Regions from separate parts of the Modestobacter lacusdianchii genome, predicted to be linked through region 3. Evidence: riboswitches for the same ligand, from Rfam matches in the RefSeq annotation. Region 3 holds a riboswitch; each other region holds the start of a gene.
What was found. Region 3 has a riboswitch for cyclic di-AMP ahead of ACJTNH_RS11240 (peptidoglycan DD-metalloendopeptidase family protein). Riboswitches for the same ligand answer to the same signal wherever they lie in the genome.

Region 1 (4,203 bases), on a different contig from region 3:
CTCGAACTGGCGGAGCGGGTCGACGGTGGCGGCACCCCGCGACCCGACGTCGTGATCTGGCCCGAGAACTCCTCGGACATCGACCCGTACCAGAACCCGGATGCAGCGGCGGCCATCGACCGGGCGGTCCGCGCGATCGACGCGCCCATCCTGATCGGTGCCGTCCTGGACGGGCCTGGTCGGTACCTGACCAATGCGGGCATCGTCTGGGACCCGGTCACCGGGCCTGGCGAGCGTTACGCCAAACGACATCCGGTGCCCTTCGGTGAGTACATGCCCGCCCGGTCGTTCTTCCGGTTGTTCAGCGAGCAGGTCGATCTGCTGCGACGCGACTTCCTGCCCGGTACCGAGCCGGGGGTCCTGGACGTGGGCGGAGTGCGCCTCGGGGACGTCATCTGCTTCGAGGTCGCCTACGACGGGCTCGTCTCCGACGTCGTGGACGGCGGCGCCTCCCTCTTGGTCGTGCAGACCAACAACGCCACGTTCGGGTACACCGCGGAGAGCGAACAGCAGCTGGCCATGAGCCGCCTGCGCGCCATCGAGCACGGGCGCACCGTCCTGGTCGCAGCGACCAGTGGCATCTCCGCAGTCGTTGCACCCGACGGGACGGTCGTCGACCGATCCGAGCTCTTCACGCCCTATGTCTTCGTCGGCTCACTGGCGCAGCGGACCCAGACGACCACGGCGACCCGAATGGGTGTCGTTCCCGAAGCTGCGCTCGCGGGGCTGTCCGGTGCTGCCGTCCTGGCCGCCCTCGCCACCGACCGTCGGCCTCGGCGGGCGCGCACCACACCTGAGCACTCCATCGATGAGGAGGGTCCTCGTGACCTCTGACGCCCTGGCCGACCTCTCCGACACGCTCTTCGGGGTGGCGATCGCCATCTATGCCCTCGCCGCCATCGGCTTCTGCGCCGAACTCGCGTTCGGCCGGCCGTCGACGCGAAGTCGACCTCAGTTGGCCACGGTGAACACCGGTGCGTCGAGCGCCACTGCTCTCCCGGCGGCCAGTGGCGCAGCCGGGCGACCCCAGGCTGCGCGGTGGGGCCAGCTGGGTGTCGTCCTGACCGCGGTCGGAGCGCTCGCACAGGCCGGCGTGCTCGTCACGCGCAGTGCGGCTGCGGGGCGTGTGCCGTGGGGCAACATGTACGAGTTCGCCACGGCGGCAGTTCTGGTCGGGGTGCTCGCCTACCTGTTCCTGGTCATCCGGGTGCCGGGCCTGCGGCGGATCGGCGTGTTCGTCCTGGGGCCGACGGTCATCGGACTGGTCCTCACCGGCTTGCACCTGTACGCGGAGTCCGGACCGCTGGTCGCCGCGCTCAGGTCAGACTGGCTCGTGGTGCACGTGTCAGCCGCCATCCTCTCGTTCGGCGTCTTCATCGTCAGCGGTGTGGCCAGCGCGCTCTACCTGGTCGCCGCCCGGTCCGAACGGTCGGCGTCAGCGGCCGGCGGTGGCGAGCAAGGCCGGGGTGGCAGGCTGCCCAGCGCGGAAACGCTCGACCGGGTGGCGCATCGGACAGCGATCTTCGGCTTCCCGGTCTGGACCTTCGCCGTGATCGCCGGCGCCATCTGGGCGGAGAGCGCCTGGGGCCGCTTCTGGGGCTGGGATCCCAAGGAGACGTGGGCCTTCATCTCCTGGGCGCTGTACGCCGCCTATCTGCACGCCCGCAACACCTCGGGGTGGCGCGGCAGGCCGGCCGCCTGGACCAACCTGGTGGCGCTGGCCACCCTGGTGTTCAACCTGCTCTTCGTGAACCTCGTGTCCACCGGTCTCCACTCCTACGGTGGTGTCTCGTGAGGCGCTTCGTTACGAGACCGTGACAACTAAGCTCCTTCGTAGTAGCGTCTCGATCCGGTCCACCCGGGCCCTGCTCCTCGCACCGAGGACCTCGGGTGGACACGCCGAACCACCACGGCCTCGCCGAGGTGGACCGGGGACCCACGTCTCTTGGGGTGAATCCTGCGTGCGCAGGTAGGGCAGCTTCCCGTCCGAACCCGTCAGCTAACCCGGTAGGCAGTCAGGAAGAACGGAGAACCGTCGCCTTGGCGACCCTGCGTCACCGGAACCCACGCCCGTCCAAGCCCCGACCCCTGTCACGCTTGGCGCCGCTGAGCGTCGCCGCGGCTGTCACCGCGCAGTTGGCGCTCACCTCGCCGACTGCGCTCGCAGCACCCGGCGACCCCAACGCCCAACAGAACTCTGCTCAGTCGACGTTCGACACGGCCAGCGCCGAGATCGACCGAGTCGAGCAGCTCCTCGCAGCCGCTGAGACAGAACTGCAGCGACTGACGGTCCTCGCTGAAGCCGCCGGTGAGGCGTCACGCCTGGCAGCGCAGGAGCTGACGACCGCCCAGGCTGCGGCAGCGACCACCGCCGCAGAGCTGGCCGCCGCTCAGGTCGCCACGACCACAGCGAAGGACGACGTGGCCGACCTCGGGCGTGAGACCTACATGGGGGCCGACTCCCTCAGTGATGCAGTGACGCTCCTGGAGGCCCGAGGGCCAGAGGACCTCCTCCAGCGTGCAGCCATGCTGGAACTGATCGGCGACGACCGGGCAGAGCGGCTACGAGCGCTGCAGGATGCCGAGAGCCAGGTCGCGCGCGCCGACCAGGCCGCCCGTGACGCGGTCGCCGCCCGCGACACCGCTGCCCAGGCGGCCGAGCAGGCCGAAGCCGCTGCTCAGGCCCAGCTCGGTCAAGCGCAGGTGAGCTATGACGCCGCGGCAGGTCAGAAGGCGGAACTGGAGGAGCAGCTGCGGACGGCGCAGGTCCAGCTCCTGACGCTCCAGGGAGACGATGACCCTGAAGCCACCGTCGACGACCGCCAGGAGGTCGCGAGCGCGGCCGCGACGGCCGGCACCGGGTCGCTGGCCGAGGGACGGGTCACCTCTTGCTTCGGGAGTCGATGGGGCACGAGCCACAACGGCGTGGACATCGCCGCACCCATCGGCACGCCTATCTACGCCCCTGACTCGGGTGTCGTGTTGCACGCCGGCCCGGCCAACGGGTTCGGCCTGGCGGTGTACATCCAGCACTCGGACGGGACGATCACCCTCTACGGTCACATCAACCAGGCGTTCGTCTCGGCCGGGCAGACTGTCTCCGCCGGCGAGCAGATCGCCGAGGTCGGCAACCGTGGTCAGTCCACCGGGCCGCACGTGCACGTGGAGGCACACACAGGCGGGCTGTACGCCAACCGCAACGACCCGGCTCCCTGGCTCGCTGCACGCGGCATCTCCCTGGGCGGAGCGTGCTCCGGCTGACCAGGTCAGCAGTGCCGGCGCTCGCACGTTGGTGGGATCCTGCGCGGATCCTCGGGGCGCAGGAGCCTCGACTGCCTAGGCTGACCGTGGAACAGGACCGGGTGGGGCGAGAAGGCGAGCGCCTGACCGTCCGGCCGGCAGCGGTGCGTCGTCGAGACGGCAAAGAGAGGTGGGGGCGTGCGCCCGTTCGGTGAGTTGGAAGCGGCGATCATGGCGGAGCTGTGGCGTCGCGGTGAACCGGCGACGGTGCGCGACGTCCTGGGGGCCCTCAACTCCTCCCGGAACCTCGCTTACACGACCGTCATGACGGTGATGGACAACCTCCACAAGAAGGGCCAGCTCACCCGGGAGATGTCGGGACGGGCGTGGTTGTACCGACCGGTTCGTAGTCGCGCCGAACATGCCGCGGCCTTGCTGCAGGACGTCCTCGCCGAATCGGGGGACCAGCAGGAGGTGCTCATGCACTTCGTCGCCGAGCTGCAGCCGGACGCGGTCGCGCAGTTGCGCACCGCCGTGGAAGCCGCTCGTTCCGAGTCGCAGACCCCGCCAGGAGACCGAGCGTGAGCGCCAGCCTGGCACTCGCCGCGATCGGTGTCGCCGTCCTAGTCCTCGGCCCACGACTGGTGGATGCAGGATGGACTGCTCAGGCCCCTCGGCTGGCGATCCTCGCCTGGCAGGCACTGACCTTCACGGCTGTCGCCACGTTCGTGCTCGCTGGAGTGACCCTGCTGATCCCCATCACCACCCTGGCGGGTGGACTGGGGCGGGTCTTCCATGCGTGCGCGGAGAGCGTCGCCAACGCCTACGGGTCGGCTGAGTTCCCATCCGGCGCCTTGGTCGGGATCCTGTTGGCCGGGCTCATGCCCCTGTGGGTGCTGTCCTGCGTCACGTGGGAGCTCGTGTCGGGTTGGCTGCGCCGGCGGGAGCTGCACCGATCGATCG
Region 2 (4,203 bases), on a different contig from region 3:
TGCGCTCGGCGGCGGGGAGCACGCACGGGTACGACACCGTCGACCACGCCCACATCGACGAGCCGCGCGGGGGCCGGGCCGGGTTCGACCGGCTGGTCGCCGCGCTGCACGAGCACGGCCTGGGCCTGGTGCTGGACCTGGTGCCCAACCACATGGGCGTCAGCGACCCGGCCGAGTCGACCTGGTGGTGGGACCTGCTGCAGCACGGGCGGGAGTCCGCGCACGCCGACGCCTTCGACGTCGACTGGGACTTCGGTGGCGGCAAGGTGCGCATCCCGGTGCTGGGCAGCGCGGACGACGTGTCGGAGCTGGAGGTGGTCGACGGCGAGCTCCGGTACTACGACAACCGGTTCCCGATCGCCCCGGGCACCGAGGGCGGGCCGCCGCAGGAGGTGCACGCCCGGCAGCACTACGAGCTGGTCGACTGGCGGCGCGCCGACGACCAGCTCAACTACCGCCGGTTCTTCGCGATCAACACCCTCGCCGGGCTGCGGGTGGAGGACCCGGAGGTCTTCCGGGCCACCCACGCGCTGATCGTGGAGCTGGTCGAGAACGGCTCGGTCGACGCGCTGCGGATCGACCACCCGGACGGCCTCGCCGACCCCAAGGGCTACCTCGACGCCCTGGCCGAGGCCACCGGCGACCGGTGGACCGTGGTGGAGAAGATCCTCGAGCCCGGCGAGGAGCTGCCCGGGTCGTGGAAGACGGCCGGGACGACGGGGTACGACGCGCTCTCCGAGGTCGACGAGGTGCTGGTCGACCCGGCCGGCGAGGCGGCGATCACCGCCCTGGACACCGAGCTGGCCGGTGGGCAGGTCGACTACGCGCAGCTGGTGCACGACTGCAAGCGCGAGGTCACCGACGGCATGCTCGGCTCGGAGGTGGCCCGGCTGCAGCGCATCGTCGGCGAGCTGCCGGGCGTGCCGGCCGAGCAGGTGCGCGAGGGGCTGGCCGAGCTGCTGGCGAGCTTCCCCGTCTACCGCAGCTACCTGCCTGACGGCCGCGAGCACCTGGACGAGACGGTCGCGGCGGTCAAGCAGCGCCGCGCCGACCTGGCCGACGCCGTCGACGCGCTGCACCCGCTGCTCGGCTCGGCCGGCACCGAGCTGGCCACCCGCTTCGAGCAGACCTCCGGCCCGGTGATGGCCAAGGGCGTGGAGGACAGCGCCTACTACCGGTGGGCCCGGTTCGTCGCGCTCAACGAGGTGGGTGGCGACCCGGCGCGGTTCGGCACCACGGTCGCCGAGTTCCACGAGGCGCAGCAGCAGCGGGCCGAGCGCCGTCCGGCGTCGATGACGACGCTGTCGACGCACGACACCAAGCGCAGCGAGGACGTCCGGGCGCGGCTGGCGGTGCTCGCCGAGGTGCCCAGCGAGTGGGCCGGCCTGGTGCGCGGCTGGCTCGGCCGGCACCCGCTCGCCGACCGGCAGCTGGCCCACCTCGTGTGGCAGAACCTGGTCGGCGCCTGGCCGCTGTCCCGGGAGCGGGCGCACGCCTACGTGGAGAAGGCCGCCCGGGAGGCCGGCACCTCGACCACCTGGACCAACCCGGTGCAGGAGTTCGAGGACCAGCTGCACGCGCTGGTCGACGCGGCCTTCGACGACGCGACCACGCACGCCGAGATCGAGGCGTTCGTGCAGCGGGTCGCGCCCTTCGGGTACAGCAACTCGCTGAGCCAGAAGCTGCTGCAGCTGACCATCGCCGGTGTCCCGGACGTCTACCAGGGCACCGAGCTGTGGGACTTCTCGCTGGTCGACCCGGACAACCGCCGTCCGGTCGACTACGACCTGCGGCGCGAGCTGCTCAGCCGGCTCGACGAGGGCTGGGTCCCGCCGGTCGACGAGACGGGTGCGGCCAAGCTGCTGGTGGTCTCCCGCACGCTGCGGCACCGCCGCGACTCCCCCGAGGCGTACGCCGGCTACATGCCGGTCGAGGCGACCGGGCCGGCCGCCGACTCGGTGATCGCCTTCGACCGCGGCGGGGTGGTGACGGTGGCGACCCGCCGGCCGGTGCACCTGGCCGAGACCGGCTGGGGCGACACGACCGTCGGCTCGCGCACCGGTGCCTGGCGGGACCTGCTCACCGGCAACCGGGTCGTCTCCGACCGGGCCGGGGTCCGGCTGGCCGACCTGCTCACCCAGCTGCCGGTCGCGCTGCTCGTGCGGGACTGAGGAAGGACCCCCTTCCTCCCCACCCGTCGCAAGCTCAGGGCGGGCCGGGGAGGGGGCCGAGCGGCGGTCGGGCTCTTGGGTCCGGCCGCCGTTCGGCGTCCGGGGGCGGTGACGCTGAGTGGGTGGCGGCCCACGGGGAGCCGCCGAGCGTCCGGCCTGTCGCGACCGCTCCTGGGCGGACGCCCGACCGGCACCGGAGAGGACGAGCGGAACCGGACGGTCTCGCACACCATGGGTCGCGTGCCCGGGCCGGAATGGCCGGGTACGAGGCACCGGACCGCCCAACCCCGTCCGCCGGTCGCCTGACCCCGAGCATTCCAGGACGGGGGCGGGGGAACCACTCTCCACCGACGCGTCCGCGCGTCTCGGGGTGAAGCCGTGCCGTGCGCGCTGCACGACCGGCCGGGCATCGATCAGCCCGAACCCGACAGCTCACCTCGCAGGCGGTGATCGGAGGATCACTTGTCCCACACGAACACGTCCCGGACCCGTCGCCTGACCCGGGGCGGCGCCGTCCTGGCCGGCGCGACCGCGATCGGGATCGGCGTCCTCGCCGCGCCCGCCTCGGCCGCCGGGGAGCACGACTGGAGCGGCGTCGCCGACTGCGAGTCCAGCGGCAACTGGCAGATCAACACCGGCAACGGCTACTACGGCGGGCTGCAGTTCTACCAGCCCACCTGGGAGGGTTACGGCGGCCTCGAGTTCGCGCCGCGCGCCGACCTGGCCACCCCGGCCCAGCAGATCGCCGTCGCCGAGCGGGTGCTCGTCGGCCAGGGCATCGGCGCCTGGCCGGTGTGCGGGCAGTACCTGACCGGCGGCACCACGGCGGTCGCCGATCCGGCACCGGCCCCCGCACCGGCCCCGTCCGGGGGCAGCTACACGGTGCAGCCGGGTGACACCCTCGGCAGCATCGCCAGCGCGCAGGGCGTCGCCGGCGGCTGGCGGGCGCTCTACGCGGCCAACCAGGGCACCATCAGCGACCCGCACCTGATCTACGTCGGGCAGCAGCTGGCGCTCTGAGGCACGCCCCGCCCTCCCCACCGTGCGCGGTGGGGAGGGCGCGGGCCCGCGTCAGAACCTGATCGCGTCGATCACCTTGACCCGGACGGCGATCAGCGCGGGCACCAGCCCGGCCAGCGCCCCCACGGCCGTGGCGGCGAGCAGCCCCTCGACCGCGGCGGAGACCGGGAAGCCGGGGGCGTCGGCCAGCGGGACGCCACCGGCCAACCACCGCTCCAGCGGCAGGTTGCGCACGATCGCCACGGACACGGCCACCGCGGCCAGCCCGGCCAGGGCCGTGGCCACCACGCTCTCCAGCACGACCGCGGAGAAGACCCGCGCGGAGGTCGCCCCGAAGCTGCGCCGCACGCCGATCTCCCGGATCCGTTGCCGCACGGTGACCAGACCGATGTTCAGCACGCCCAGCCCACCCAGGAACAGCACCACCAGGCCGGCGGCGCGCACCGCGAGCCGGAGCTTCGCGATCGTGTCCTCCAGGTTCTCCGGGTCCTGCCGGTTGGCCTGCACCTCGGCGCCGGGCAGCAACCGGGCCAGGTCGGTCCGCACCGCGGCCACCACCGCGTCGGCCTGGTCGGAGGGCACCCACAGCTCCAGGGTGGGCGGTGACCAGAAGCCGACCCCGCCGGCCGACGCGGTGGCGTCCCCGGCGGAGGAGTCGATCCGGTAGGCGGCCGGGTAGCCCTCGTTCCAGGCGGCCACCCCGACGATCGTGGCGAGCACCGGCTGCGGGCCGCCGATGACCACGGTCGGGTGACCGCTCAGGTCGGTCACCCCGAGCAGCCCCAGGAAGTCCCGGTTGACCACCAGCGCCGGCGACAGGCTCTGCCGGTCACCCGCGCGCAACCAGCGGCCCTCCACCGGCTGGATGCGGTGCAGCGGCCCGTACGACGGCGACACCCGCCGGGTCTCGACCGCCTCCGTGCCCCCGGGGAAGCGGTAGAGCCCGTTCTCGTAGGCGAGGGTGGCCACCGCCTGCTCCGGCAGCCCGTACCGGCTGACCAGCGCCTGCACC
Region 3 (4,203 bases):
GAGACCGGTCTCTGGTGGACGGTTCAGCTCGACCAGGACACCGGCGTCCCCGTGGATCTGGCTCGCGCACGCCTGGCGCCGTATCCAGCGCTGGTCACCATCGGCTCCGACAGCCGAGGTCGCTGGCTGCTGGACCTGGAGCGGATGGGCGCTGTCCACGTGGCAGGGACGGTCGACCGCCGGGATGACTTCGCCCGGCACCTGGCAGCCGAACTGGCCGTCAACAGCTGGTCAGACCTGCTCACCGTCACCACTGTCGGCTTCGGTCGGGAACTGGTCGACCTGGCGCCGCACCGGGTCCACCCCGTCGAGTCCGGTTCTCACATCGGCCTGGACGAATCCGGTGAGAGCGGCACCGTGGACGTGCTGGACGGTCGGCTCCGGGCCGGAACCGGCGACGGCTGGATGCCCCAGGTCGTTCTCGCTCCGCACGACATCGGCGATGACGGCGAACTGGCCGAAGCCGCCGCTGCCCTGCAGTCGCGACAGCAGCGCACAGCACTGGCCCTGGTGCTCGGCGCCGAGCCGGTGCAGCGGAGAAGCGAGTGGCTGCTCACGCTCACCGAGGACGGACTGCTTCTCGTGCCCGCTCTGGATCTTCGCCTGCCGGCGCCGCAGCTGACAGTTCAGCAAGCGCGCGACATCGCCGCGCTGCTGGCCTTCGAACGCGACTCCGGCGACGAACCCATCCCTGCCGCCGACGGCGACCGCCCATGGCAGGTGCACACCGACGCCGCCGGCGCACTGCGCGACAGCGTGACCCCTCCGGCAACCAGCCCGCCACCGGCCCTCGATCGGTTGCCGGCGCCACACCAACAGCCCGCTGCCGCAGCACCCTTCGAGGCAACTGCCAGTCACTCCGGTCCGTTGGCGACCAGCGACGTTGCGCAGGCGACGGCGCGGACTGTCCCTGCCGCACTTCGCCGGCGCATCCAGAACGACCTCACCCAGCTCGATCACGATCTGGCTGACTGGTGGTCACCCGACTGCACCCGGCCGCGGCTGACGTTGCTCGGACCGGTCACCCTGCGAGCCCACGGCAACGAGACGGCTGTGGCCAAGTCCGGGCTGCGCCGCCGCTACGAGGAGACGGTCGCCTACCTCGCCACCCGCCCGCACGGCGCCACCGCCGACGAGGCCGCCACTGCCTTGCAACCGGCCCGCGGCGGCAAGACAGACCCGGTCAGCGCCCGCGCGTACGTGCACCGGGTCACCGCCGGCGCGCGTGGGTGGCTCGGCGTCGACCCCGCCACCGGGCACAAGCACCTCAGCTCTGGTCACCGTGGCCGGTACACACTGACCAACGTGCTCGTCGACGCTGACCTGTTCCGTCAGCTGCGTGCCCGCGCGGAGGTACGCGGCGACGACGGTCTGCCCGACTTGCTCGCCGCCTTGGAGTTGGTGTCCGGGCCGCCGTTCGCCCAACGTCCCACAGGCTATGAGTGGTTGGACGGTCTCGACTTCACTCTCAGCGCCGCGATCTGCGACGTCGCCCACCAGGTCGTCACCGTCGCGCTTGCCATCGGCGACCTGGCTGCGGCGCGCACTGGCTCGGCGACCGCGCTGCTCGTCGCACCGGACGACGAACAGGTACTGCTCGACGCGATGGAAGTCGGCTACCACCAGGGAAACCGCGCCGAAGCCGAGACGTACGTAGCGCGCATCGTGCAGGTGCATGAGGGAGAGGATGAGATGGACCTGCCCATGAGCACGGCGGAGACCATCAACCGCGCCCGGCGGCAGTACCTCAACAAGGCATCCTGAGGCTCTCGACCGCGCCTCAAGATGAGTGCCCACCCGCGTCGATGAAGCAGCGACCAGCGGCACCCGGTGGCTGCACGTCCTGGCCAGTGATGGCGACGTCCTGGCGGCGATCGAGCAGCAGATCGTCGACGCGATCCATGCCCGCACCAGCGACGTCGACACCCCGGCATTCGGCCTGCAACAACCGTACCGGCCGGGTGTCGGGACTCGCGCGGGGGCGCGCACGTCCCGCCGCTGGCGCGTCGGTTCTCCCGTTCGCAAGCTACCGGCAGGACTACCGGCCCGCACGTGCTCACCGGCCACGTCAGCACTGATTGCCCGCGCCGTCACGAGCCGGAGTTCCCCGCAACCGTCGGTCCCGAGGACGACCAGCCTCAACGAAGCCCGCCAGGCGCTGGCCGAGGCCACCGCTGTGGTCGATGCCAGAGTCCAACTGCTGCCGGTGCTCGACATCTCCTGAGCCCAGGCCTGGAACAGAGATGGCAGCTAGCAGCGATGCGGCAGGCCGAAGTAGTTGGCCACTGTTACCGACCTGTGACAACTATCCAAGGTCGTAGTACCGTCCCATCCGGTCCGTGTGAGCCACGACCTCGTCCTGAGGTCCTCGCCCGGACCCCGTCGAACCACCACCGCTCGCGGTGGCGGACCGGGGACCCATCGATCCCCTGGGGTGAATCTCGCCTGGCCACAGTGCCGCCGCGAGTAGGGCTGTCTCCGGCCCGAACCCGTCAGCTAACTCGGTAGACGGTGAGGGAGAACGGAGCCCGTCGCGTTGGCGACATCGCACGACATCATCTGGCACCTCGCACAGCCGCAGTCGGCTCACCCGCAGCGCCCCCGCTGGCGCACCGCGGTGCTCGCACCGGCCTTGGCCACCAGCGCCGCACTGCTGCTGGCCCTCGCGGGCCCCGCAGCCCAGGCCGCACCCGCAGAACCGGCTGCCACAGCGAGCCAGTCCGAGCTCGCCGCCGCCGATGCCGCGCTGCGTGGCATCGAAGAGTCCGTGGCGGCAGCTGAGGAGAACCTGCAGCGGCTCACCGTGGAAGCGGAGGCAGTCGCCGACCAGAGCCTGGTCGCCCAGGCCGAACTGTCCGTCGCCCGGCAGCTGGCCGATACCCGGGTTGCGGAGCTGCATGCCGCACAGGCTGCGGTCGACCAGGCACGCACCGACGTCGCGGCTGTGGGCCGGCAGAGCTACATGGGTGCTGACGCCTATGGCGCTGCCTCGGCGTTCTTCGGTGCAGCAAGCCCCGAGGAAGTGCTCGACCGGGCCGCGACCTTGGAGTACCTCGGGGATGCCCGGGCCGAGCAGCTCGAGGAGTTCGAGGTCGTCGAGGTCCAGCAGCAGGCAGCGACCGAGGCCGCCAAGGCGGCCGTGGATGCGCGCGACGCGGCCGCTCAGGCCGCCGCGGAGGCCGAGCGGGTCGCCAAGGACGAACTCGCCACCGCCCAGCGGACCTACGACGCCGCCGTAGGCGAGAGGGCCGCGCTGGAGCAGCAACTCCAGCAGGCCCGGGAGCGAGTGGCCACCCTCGCCCGCGAAACGGCCACCTCAGCAGCTGCCGAGCAGGCAGACGCCGGCGAACCCGCAGTCGCAGCGGCCGAACGGGGCGAACAAGCGGCCTCCCGCGGAAGCGAGCGGACCTCCGCCGGCACGAGCACCGGCATACCGACGACCGGCCGGGTGACCTCGTGCTACGGCTCCCGTTGGGGAACCATGCACTACGGCGTGGACATCGCTGCTCCGATCGGCACCCCGATCTACGCGCCGGAGGGTGGTGTGGTCCTGCAGGCGGGGCCCGCGTCCGGCTTCGGCCTGGCTGTCTACCTGCAGCACGCTGACGGCTCCATCACCGTGTACGGCCACATCAACAGCTACTCGGTGGCCGCCGGACAGCAGGTGTCGGCGGGCGATCAGATCGCCGAGGTGGGCAACACGGGACAGTCCACGGGTCCGCACCTCCACTTCGAAGTGCACCAAGGTGGGCTCTACCAGAACCGCACCAACCCGATCCCGTGGCTGAGCCAGCGCGGCCTCCCTCTGGGCGGCAGCTGCGGCTGACAGCCGGGTTCGGCCACTCTTCCGCCTCGTCGAGGCCAGATCTCGGCGGCCGCGGCCGCTGAACCGTCGTTGCGCGACCTCAGGTCTCCGGTTCCTCATGGCTCTGGTGGCTGTGCCGCCCACGGCGCAGCCACCAGAGCGCGAGGAGGGCCACGGCGACGAGTCCCGCCAGGCTGGCCAGCCACGGCCGGTCCTGCAGTCCAGCCCACCAGCCGTCGGCACTGCCTGCCGCGGCTCCGAGGCTGACGTACAGCACGGACCCAGGAATGACGCCAACAGCCGTCCCGACCGCGAAGTGGACCAGCGCGATCCCGCTGACGCCGGCGGCATAACTGACCACCGCGAAGGGTGGCGCAGGCAGCATGCGAGCCGTCAGC
Region 4 (4,203 bases), on a different contig from region 3:
CTGCCGCGTGCAGCAGCGGACGTCCCCTGAGCGGATGTACGCGCGGATGCACCTGTTCCCCCTCGGCCGGGCGGCGGTCTTCACCACCGATGCCTCGGCGTTCCGCCTGACCCGCACACCGCGCCACGTGCGCCGGGAGAGCCCGGCGGTCGTCGCGCTGGCCTTCCAGGCCCAGGGCTGCGGCGAGTTCAGCCAGCTCGGGCACGAGCAGCTGGTCCGGGGCAGCGACCTGATGCTGGTCGACCTCACCGCGCCGTACTCGTTCGGCTGCTCGGTGGGCGGCGGCTCGCGGTCGTTCCAGGTCCGGTACGAGCAGCTCGCCCTGCCGGTGGACGTCGTCCGGCGCGCGTCACCACGGTTGCGGGCCAGCCGGCTGCACGGCCTGGTCCGCGCCCACCTGGAACAGGTCTGCGCCCGCGTCGGAGACCTGTCGGGCGACCCCGGCGCCGCCGCCCTCGGGACGGCGACGGTCGAGCTGCTGCGGGCGCTGATCGTGTCGGCCGCCGGCGATGCCCGGCTCAGCGGTGCGGTGGGCGAGGAGACGCTGCTGACCCGGGTGCGGGCGCACATCGGCCAGCACCTGACCGACCCGCAGCTGACGCCGGAGTCGATCGCCGGCGCGCACGCGGTGTCGGTGCGCCACCTCTACCGGGTGTTCAGCGACGCCGGCCTGAGCCTGGAGCAGGAGGTGATCGGGCAGCGCCTGGAGCTGGCCCGCGCCCAGCTGGCGTCGCCCGCCGGCCGTCGCCGGTCGATCGCCGCGGTCGCGCGCGCCACGGGCTTCGTCGACCCCAGCCACTTCGGCCGGCGGTTCAAGCGGGCCTACGGCGTCACCCCACGGGAGTGGCAGCAGCACCTCCGGCGCTGAACCGGGCCGGCACGGGCGACGAGCACCGGGCCGCCGCGAGTGCTGCGACCTCGTGACGATCTCCGCCCACGCTTGACCCACTCGCGCCGCCTTCGGGAGGTTGGAGGGGCGAGGTACCACCCCTGACCGGCCGCCGCGCGGCCCGACGACGCGCTGCGCGCGGCCGGTCGGGGCACCCCGACACGAGAGGAACCTCCCCATGCTCACGTTGACCCCGCAGGCGGCCACCGCGATCCGCGGCATCCTCGACCAGACCGAGCTGCCCGACCAGGGCGGGTTGCGCATCGCCGACGACCCGAGCGGCGAGTCCCTGGCGCTGGGCCTGGCCGCGGTGCCGGCCGAGGACGACCAGGTCGTCGACCAGGACGGCGTCCGGGTGTTCCTGGACCCGAAGGCCGCGACGCTGCTCGGCGACAAGACCCTCGACGCCGTCCCGGACCCGTCCGGCAAGGTGCAGTTCGGGATCACCGACTCCCCCGGCTGACCACCCGCACGACTCCCACGACCGCCCCGTACCGGCCCTGCCGGTGCGGGGCGGTCGTCGTCCCGGGCGAGCATCCAGCGGTCATCACCCGCTCACGCACCGTTCAGGCACGCGCGTCGCGCGGCAGATCGCCAGGCCGCTGACCCCCGGGACGACACGCCGGAGGGCCCGCGAGCGCCGATCACGGCACCGCAGGTCGGCTCCGGCGAGTCGTGTCGCGGGCGGCAACGGGCGGTCTCGTTTCGGGCCTCGCAGGGCCCGATCCGGCCCCCAGCGGGCGACCGGGAGCCCGCTTACGGTCGTCCCGCCCGACGGGTTCGAGCCGTCACCGCTCCTGGTGACAGCCCGGCGGGCACCGCCGAACCGGGCGGCCGCCACGACACGGCGGCCGTGAGCCCGGGCCGGGGACCCATCGCAGTTCTGGGGTGAAGCGCGGGCCAGCACGGTCGCGCCGGGCGAGTTCCCCGCCCGAACCCGTCAGCTAACTCGGTAGGCGGTCGAGGAGAACCAGGAGAAACGTCGTCCATGACGACCATGCACAGCTCGTCCCGCCGTTCCCCCCGAGCCGGACGGCGGGCGTTGATCGCCCTGTTCGCCGGCGCCGGAGTCGTGCTCACCCCGCTGACCGCGCAGGCCTCGGCCGGCGGCAGCGCGCCGCCGGTGGCCGCTCCGGTGGCCCCCGTCGTGGCCCCGAACGTCGCGGCCCAGGTGGCCGTCGACACCGCGCTCGCCCAGCAGGGCAAGCCGTACGTGTGGGCCGGCGCCGGCCCGAACTCCTACGACTGCTCGGGCCTGACCCAGTACGCCTTCGCGGCGGCCGGCGTCTCGCTGCCGCACTCGTCGCGGATGCAGTCGACGATGGGCACGCCCGTCGACCGCGCCGCCCTGCAGCCCGGTGACCTGGTGTTCTTCTACCACCCGGTCGGTCACGTGGGCATCTACATCGGCAACGGCCAGATGGTGCACGCACCGACCAGCGGCGACGTCGTCAAGATCGCGAACGTCGACCAGATGTGGGGCTACCACTCCGCCCGCCGGCTGGTCTGACACCCGGAGGGCGGAGATGGCCATCTCCGCCCTCGTAGGACCGCTGGTGTCCCGGTTGCGGCCGGGGCACCAGCGGGGCCTCACCAGCGGTAGGTGCAGCTTCCGCTGGCGGTCTGGCCGGTCGCGTCGGTGACGACGGCGGTGACCTCGAAGCTGCCCTCGGCCGCGTACGTGTGCGAGAAGACGGCGGACAGGTGCTGGTCGTCGTGGGTGTAGACGTCGCCGTCGCCGTAGTCGATGGTCACCGAGTACGGCGCGGTGGCGGTGACGTCGTGGCCGAACAGCGGCGAGGCACCGAACCCGCCGGGGCAGGTGATCGCCAGCGTCGGCGCGGCCGCCACCGGAGCGGCCTGCTGCGCCTGCGGGGTGGCCGGGGCGGCGTCCAGCGCGGTGTCGGCCACCGCACCCGGGCTGCCGGCCGAGAGGACGACGGCGGCGCCCAGGGTCACCGCACCGACACCCAGCACGACCGCGCCGGCCGGCCGGCCGACGACCTGCAGGCGGGGGGCCTGGCCGCGCACCAGCGCGACCGCGCCGACGGCGGCGAGGACCACGCCGAGCACGCCGACCGCTGTGGGCAGCCCGCCGGCGACCGCGACCAGGACGACCAGCAGCGACAGGAGCGTGCCCGCGCAGACCAGCGTGCGGTCGTGCGCCGGCGCACCGGTGGGCGCCGTGCCGGTGGGTGCCGTGCCGGTGGGTGTCTGGGCCACGCCGCTCCTCTGCTCGAGCGCCCGGTGGCGCTGCTCAGGGGAGACTGCCGACCAGTGGACCGGCGGCGGGTCAGGCCGGCGGTGTCGCGCGACGCCTGCGTCGGACGGGTGCACGAGTGACTCGCGGGACGACGGTCAGGCGGCCAGCGCGACGGGGGCGGACGCTCCCCAGCCGGGCGGGAAGGCGCGGGCGCGGGCACCACCGCGGGCGACGAGGAACGGGCGGGCCAGCCGCTCCTTCTCGATCTGGTCCCAGGCGGCCAGCAGCTCGGAGACCCAGCGGGCCAGGGTGAGCGCGCCACTGGCGAGCGGGTCGCCGGCGGTGACCCGGGTCGGGCGCAGGGCCATCCGCGGCCAGCGCGGGGCGACCAGGCTGCGGCGGGACGACGGCAGGGCGGCCAGGTGCGCGGCGAAGGCGGCGTCCAGCGCGCTGGTCTCGGCGACGATCGCCATCGCGAGGGCACCGACGTCGGCACCGCGGCCGAACCGCGCAGCAGCCTCCTCGGTGGTGACCAGCACCCGGCCGGTCAGCAGCGGAGAGATCCGCGGGTCGTCGGCGGGGAGCACCCAGGCGCCGGCCATCGTCGACTCCAGGCCGTCACCGACGCTGACGTGCCAGCCCACGACCCGGTCCTCGACCGGCTGGTCGATCACGACGATCCCGCGCATGTCGCACTCCTCGTTCCCCGATGACCACGTTCCCCGGTGATCACTCGGGTGCAGACTGGAGCACAGCGAGTCGCGAAACGCGCACGGCGCGTGCCCGTTGCCGAGTCGTCACACCACCCGGCACAGCAGTCACACCCGGCTCAGCGAGCCCCCGCCCGGGCGGCCAGCTGTTCCGGGGAGAACGCCAGGTCGAGGGCCTCCCGGCCGGCGCCGAGCAGGGCGGCCTGCTGACCGACCCGGCTCACCACGATCTCCAGGCCATCGGTGATCATCGGCGGGCACTGCGCGTAGATCGCCGAGCGGACGCCGGCGACGAAGGCCTCGGCGCTGCTCAGGTGCCCGCCGATGACCAGCCGCTGCGGGTTGAAGAAGTTGAGGATCGTCGACAGCACCGTGCCGGTGCTGCCTCCCGCCTCGCGCAG

Region 1: linked by a shared signal. The riboswitch ahead of ACJTNH_RS11980 (M23 family metallopeptidase) and the one ahead of ACJTNH_RS11240 (peptidoglycan DD-metalloendopeptidase family protein) in region 3 are both predicted to bind cyclic di-AMP.
Region 2: linked by a shared signal. The riboswitch ahead of ACJTNH_RS18360 (transglycosylase family protein) and the one ahead of ACJTNH_RS11240 (peptidoglycan DD-metalloendopeptidase family protein) in region 3 are both predicted to bind cyclic di-AMP.
Region 4: linked by a shared signal. The riboswitch ahead of ACJTNH_RS14980 (C40 family peptidase) and the one ahead of ACJTNH_RS11240 (peptidoglycan DD-metalloendopeptidase family protein) in region 3 are both predicted to bind cyclic di-AMP.

What each region holds. Positions count from the first base shown of each region.
Region 1 covers NZ_JBJJTJ010000014.1:21,358-25,560, reverse strand. The annotation lists gene lnt (apolipoprotein N-acyltransferase) at 1-834, shown strand, start outside; gene ccsB (c-type cytochrome biogenesis protein CcsB) at 824-1,795, shown strand; cyclic di-AMP (ydaO/yuaA leader) riboswitch at 1,888-2,028, shown strand; gene ACJTNH_RS11980 (M23 family metallopeptidase) at 2,098-3,261, shown strand; gene ACJTNH_RS11975 (BlaI/MecI/CopY family transcriptional regulator) at 3,439-3,825, shown strand; gene ACJTNH_RS11970 (M56 family metallopeptidase) at 3,822-4,203, shown strand, end outside.
Region 2 covers NZ_JBJJTJ010000034.1:26,115-30,317, reverse strand. The annotation lists gene treY (malto-oligosyltrehalose synthase) at 1-2,171, shown strand, start outside; cyclic di-AMP (ydaO/yuaA leader) riboswitch at 2,461-2,632, shown strand; gene ACJTNH_RS18360 (transglycosylase family protein) at 2,634-3,191, shown strand; gene ACJTNH_RS18355 (ABC transporter permease) at 3,243-4,203, opposite strand, start outside.
Region 3 covers NZ_JBJJTJ010000012.1:107,784-111,986, reverse strand. The annotation lists gene ACJTNH_RS11250 (LysM peptidoglycan-binding domain-containing protein) at 1-1,764, shown strand, start outside; gene ACJTNH_RS11245 (hypothetical protein) at 1,790-2,224, shown strand; cyclic di-AMP (ydaO/yuaA leader) riboswitch at 2,371-2,525, shown strand; gene ACJTNH_RS11240 (peptidoglycan DD-metalloendopeptidase family protein) at 2,537-3,826, shown strand; gene ACJTNH_RS11235 (TVP38/TMEM64 family protein) at 3,906-4,203, opposite strand, start outside.
Region 4 covers NZ_JBJJTJ010000021.1:38,546-42,748, reverse strand. The annotation lists gene ACJTNH_RS14990 (helix-turn-helix domain-containing protein) at 1-868, shown strand, start outside; gene ACJTNH_RS14985 (HesB/IscA family protein) at 1,068-1,352, shown strand; cyclic di-AMP (ydaO/yuaA leader) riboswitch at 1,741-1,844, shown strand; gene ACJTNH_RS14980 (C40 family peptidase) at 1,878-2,399, shown strand; gene ACJTNH_RS14975 (PKD domain-containing protein) at 2,480-3,112, opposite strand; gene ACJTNH_RS14970 (hypothetical protein) at 3,248-3,781, opposite strand; gene ACJTNH_RS14965 (ROK family protein) at 3,922-4,203, opposite strand, start outside.